Regions from separate parts of the Skermanella rosea genome, predicted to be linked through region 2. Evidence: predicted binding sites of a transcription regulator. Region 2 holds the regulator's gene; the other holds the start of a gene.
What was found. Region 2 encodes LexA, which represses DNA repair genes until DNA is damaged. Its sites were predicted from a motif close to ATGTTCTANTTTGGTTC; they were not measured.
Positions count from the first base shown of each region.

Region 1: the regulator LexA is predicted to act here: its motif matches at 1,337-1,353, upstream of JL101_RS15510 (adenosylcobalamin-dependent ribonucleoside-diphosphate reductase).

Region 1 is NZ_CP086111.1:3,340,768-3,343,217, forward strand. Features, by position in the region: gene JL101_RS15500 (TrmH family RNA methyltransferase) at 1-376, shown strand, start outside; gene JL101_RS15505 (lysophospholipid acyltransferase family protein) at 413-1,231, shown strand; gene JL101_RS15510 (adenosylcobalamin-dependent ribonucleoside-diphosphate reductase) at 1,485-2,450, shown strand, end outside.
Region 2 is NZ_CP086111.1:2,643,645-2,646,094, forward strand. Features, by position in the region: gene coaD (pantetheine-phosphate adenylyltransferase) at 1-32, shown strand, start outside; tRNA gene JL101_RS12135 (tRNA-Lys) at 121-196, shown strand; gene JL101_RS12140 (class I SAM-dependent methyltransferase) at 237-977, opposite strand; gene lexA (transcriptional repressor LexA) at 1,121-1,840, opposite strand; gene JL101_RS12150 (molybdopterin molybdotransferase MoeA) at 1,972-2,450, opposite strand, start outside.

The DNA of each region.
Region 1 (2,450 bases), 700 kb from region 2:
CGGCCCATCGGAAGCGAGCTATCGGGTCGCCGAGGGCGGCATGGAGCATGTCAGGCTCTACCGCGCGACCGGATTCGCGCGGGTGCTGAGGCAGCTGGCGTCCAGCTACCGGGTGCTGGGAACCGCGCTGGGACGCGGGGAGCCGCTGGACCAGCCCGCCGACCGCCGGCCCACGGCCATCGTGCTCGGCAACGAGGAGGACGGACTGGGGCGAGAAACCCTGGACGCCTGCGAGGGAGTCGTGACCCTGGCGGGATCGGGCCGGGTCCAGTCGCTCAACGTCGCGGCCACCGCGGCGATCCTGATCCACGAACTGACCAGGGCGCGACCCTCCGGCCGCCAAGCCGGACTGGCGTCCGGCGCCCGGGCGCGCTAGAAGGGACGCCACGCCGGGCGACCGGCGCATCCGACCGTGCGAGATACCTCCATCCAGAAGGCCTTGTCCAAGACGCCCATGACCGTCACCCGTTCGCTCCTGTTCAATATCGCGTTCTTCACCTGGACGACGGTGTGCTGCTTCGGCCTGCTGTGGATGCTGCTGCTTCCGCGCCGGCAGATGGTGCATGTGGTGGAGTGGTATCTGCGTACCGTCTATTTCCTGGAACGCGCGATCCTGGGGCTCGATTACGAGGTGCGCGGTCTGGAGAACGTCCCGCGGAACGGTTCCTACATTCTGGCGGCCAAGCACCAGTCCGCCTGGGAGACGATGAAGCTCCACCTGCTGATCGACGACCCGGCGATCATCCTGAAGCGCGAGCTGCTGTTCCTTCCGATCTGGGGCTGGTACGCCGCAAAGGCTCGGATGATCGCGGTCGACCGGAGTGCGCGCGGCAGGGCCATCGGGTCGATGATCGAGGGCGCTGCCCGGGTTAAGTCCGAAGGGCGGCCGATCGTCATTTTTCCCCAGGGAACCCGGACGGCCGTCGGACGTTACCTGCCCTACCGGGTCGGAGTCGCGGTGCTCTACAAGGAACTGGACCTGCCCATCGTGCCCATGGCGTTGAATTCCGGCGTCTATTGGGGCCGACGCAGTTTCCGGAAGCGGAGCGGCCGGGTCCTGGTGGAGTTCCTTCCGCCGATCGAGCCGGGACTGGGACGGGACGCGGCGCTGGCGGAACTGGAAACCAGGCTGGAGGCGGCGACCGATCGGCTGGTGGTGGAAGCGGGCGGCCCGCCTACGGAGAAGCCGGCCAAGCAGGTGCCCCAAGGAGCGCCGGCAGCAGTGCCCTGACTTTTTTCACCCTGTGGAAAACTCTGTGGATGTGCGCGTTGGCGTTGCACCGCGAAGAGGCTCGCTTGCAATACCGGCCGATTGTCCGGATTACGGCGAATATAAGAACATAACAGGAACAAGGCCGGCTTGACCAGGGCGGGCAAAGACACCAATTCTCCGGATAAGCCTCAAGAGATCCACGAAAATCCTTGTTGAACAATAAGTTTGACGTTTTCATCGCGGCCAGGAGCGGTGGCGGACGGAGACCAGCATGACATCGGTGGCAGCCATATCCCAGCAAATCTGGGATATGAAATACCGGCTGAAACTGCTTGACGGGCAGCCTGTGGACAAAACGGTCAGCGACACTTGGACGCGCGTGGCCAAAGCCCTGGCCGAGCCTGAAAAAGACCCCGCCGCGTGGGTCACCCGATTCGCCGAGGCGCTGGCCGACTACCAGTTCCTCCCCGCCGGTAGGATCCTCGCGGGTGCCGGCACCGGACGCAACGTCACCCTGTTCAACTGCTTCGTCATGGGCCGGATCCCGGACGACATGGGCGGCATCTTCGCCCACCTGCGGGAAGCGGCCCTGACCATGCAACAGGGCGGCGGCATCGGATACGACTTCTCCACGCTCCGCCCCAAGGGTGCCGCGGTGCTGGGCGTGGGGGCCGACGCCTCCGGCCCGCTGTCCTTCATGGACGTGTGGGACGCCATGTGCCGCACGATCATGAGCGCCGGACACCGGCGCGGCGCCATGATGGCGACCCTGCGATGCGACCACCCGGATATCGAAGCCTTCGTCGAGGCGAAGCGCGAAGCCGGGCGCCTGCGGATGTTCAACCTGTCGGTCCTGGTGACCGACGCCTTCATGACGGCGGTCCGTCAGGACGACGCGTGGCCGCTCACCTTCAACGGTACCGTCTTCAAGACCCTGCAGGCTCGCGACCTGTGGGACCGCATCATGCGGGCGACCTACGCCTATGCCGAACCGGGCGTCATCTTCATCGACCGGATCAACCAGCACAATAATCTGTGGTACGTTGAGGATATCTCTGCAACCAACCCATGCGGGGAGCAGCCATTGCCCCCCTACGGCGCCTGCCTGCTGGGGTCGATAAACCTCGCGGCGCTGGTGCGGAAGCCGTTCACCGAACAGGCGCATCTGGATATGGACCGTCTGGCGGAATTGGTGCCCTTGGCCGTCCGCATGATGGACAATGTGGTCGATGTCTCC
Region 2 (2,450 bases):
TGACCAAGCGCGTGCAGACCCTCAAGGTCTGACGCGCCCGCACCGTCGTCTCCGGGCGGATCAGGGTAAATGCAGGTTGACCGGAAGGGTCCCGGCCCCTATGTTCCGCCCCGACCCTGAGAGCGTGTAGCTCAGCTGGTAGAGCAACTGACTTTTAATCAGTAGGTCCTGGGTTCGAACCCCAGCGCGCTCACCAAAAAAGCCCCCGGAGACCAACGGTTTCCGGGGGCTTTTGGTTAGTCTGCATCAAGCTGCTTCAGCAGAGTTTCGGGCGGTACCGGCCAGTTGGTGAAGCAGCGCAGCACCGATCCGTCCAGGACACGCTCCAGCGACATGTCGCTGATCAACCCGCTCGTGACGATGCAGCGCTGGTACGTCCGAACCATGTGGCGCACACACAGGTACATCTTGGCTCGCGAGGCGGCGAAGGGGCGGATGTGGCGGCCTTCCGGCGACAGGCAGAATTCCGCCATGGCCGTGGGAACGCCCGGCCATTCCGGATCGAAGCAGTCGTCCAAGGCGACCACGCCCTGACCCGTGAGCAGGGGCGCGAAGTTGTTCAGGTCGTTCAGGACCGAGGGATGGTCATGGACGGCATCCAGGTGGAGGAAGCGGAGGCTGCCTCGCTCGACCATGTCAGGAGGTCCCTCCAGTTGCCGGAGATCCGTGGCGACGCATACCAGCCTGCTTCCGAGTTCCGGACAGCACCGGAGGATGTTCGCTTCGGCCACGGCCCGGGAAACCTCATGGAAGGCGTCGAAGCAGAACACGGTCTCGTCGGCGCGCGCCAGCAGGCCGAGCGCGACCGCGGACTTCCCCTTGTAGATCCCAAGCTCGCAGGTGTCGCCGCGGAATCCGCCTTGCTTCTGGATGAAGTCGATCAACCAAAACAGCAGGATGTCATGATTGTAGAACCAGCCTTCGATCTGGTCCTCGACATGCTCCTGATAGATCCGGAAGAGTCGGGAAACTTCCATGAAGCGGTCCAGTCAGCATCGTCCGCCCGGAGTGGCGTATCGCGGACCAGACTACCGCGCATTCGTAAACGAAAAGGGCGGACCGTAGAGCCTCGCAAGGCTCCCCAATCCGCCCCTCACGGCGGCGACCTGACGACTTCGCTTCAGTAACGCCGCAGCAGGCCCACCAGGCGGCCCTGGACGCGCACCCGGTCGGCACCGAAGATGCGGGTCTCGAAGGCCGGGTTCGCCGGTTCCAGCGCCACGGTCTGGCCCTTGCGCCGAAGGCGCTTCAAGGTCACCTCGTGCTCGTCGATCAGCGCCACGACGATCGTGCCGCTGTCGGCCATGTCGCACCGGTTGATGATGACCGTGTCGCCGTCCAGGATGCCGGCCTCGACCATGCTGTCACCGGCGACTTCCAGCGCGTAGTGGTCACCGGGGGGCAGCATCGTCGCCGGGACGTTGATCATGGCGCTGTTGTCGCGCAGCGCCTCGATCGGCGTACCGGCAGCGATCCGACCGTAGAGCGGAAGCTGGATCGCCTCGGCCTCGGTGCTGGCCTCGCGGCCGGCCAGGGCGCCGGTGAAATCGCCCTTGATGACGTTGGGCTGGAACTTCGGGCGGTCGGGCGCGCGCTGCTGCTGGCGGGCCGCACCGGCTTCCGCACCTTCCGGCAGCCGGAGCACCTCGAGCGCGCGGGCACGGTGGGGCAGGCGACGGATGAAACCGCGCTCCTCCAGCCCGGTGATCAGCCGGTGGATACCCGACTTCGACTTCAATCCCAGGGCATCCTTCATCTCGTCGAACGAGGGCGAGACCCCGCCTTCGCCCAGCCGGTCGTTGATGAAGAGCAGAAGCTCGTATTGTTTACGTGTCAGCATCTACGCCCCCTGCGCGCGGGACCAACCGGTCCAGAACAAAACAAAAACATCAATCTATGTTCTAGTTTGGTTCGCGGAAGGCGTCAAGCATTCGCTGAACATTTTTACCCTTGTCCGGCAGGTCCGGTCACCTAAAGACTCAGGACTCCGCCGCCCAGGGGAAGAAATTCGACAGTGTCGCCGGCCGATGCGGCCGGCGCGAAGGGCGGGCGGACCACCAGGCAGTCGGCCCGGGCAAGCACCGTCAGCAGCGAACTGTCCTGCGATTCGAAGGGGTTGGCGACCAGTTCGCCGTCCGGGCCGATACTCAGCGATGCCCTCAGGTAATCTTCGCGCTGGTCGTTCTGCTTGACGGGACGCCCCAGGACTGCGGTGCGGCGCGATCCTTCCTCCGCCGGAAGCCCGAGCAGGCGGCGGAGCGCCGGCCTGAGGAACAGGATGGCGCAGACCTGGCTCGACACCGGATTGCCGGGCAGGCCCAGGACCGGCACATCGCCCAGCCGGCCGAACATCAGCGGTTTGCCCGGCCGCATGGCGATCTTGTAGAAATCCAGGTCCATGCCGCGGTCGCCCAGCACGGCGCGCACGAGATCATACTCGCCCGCCGAGG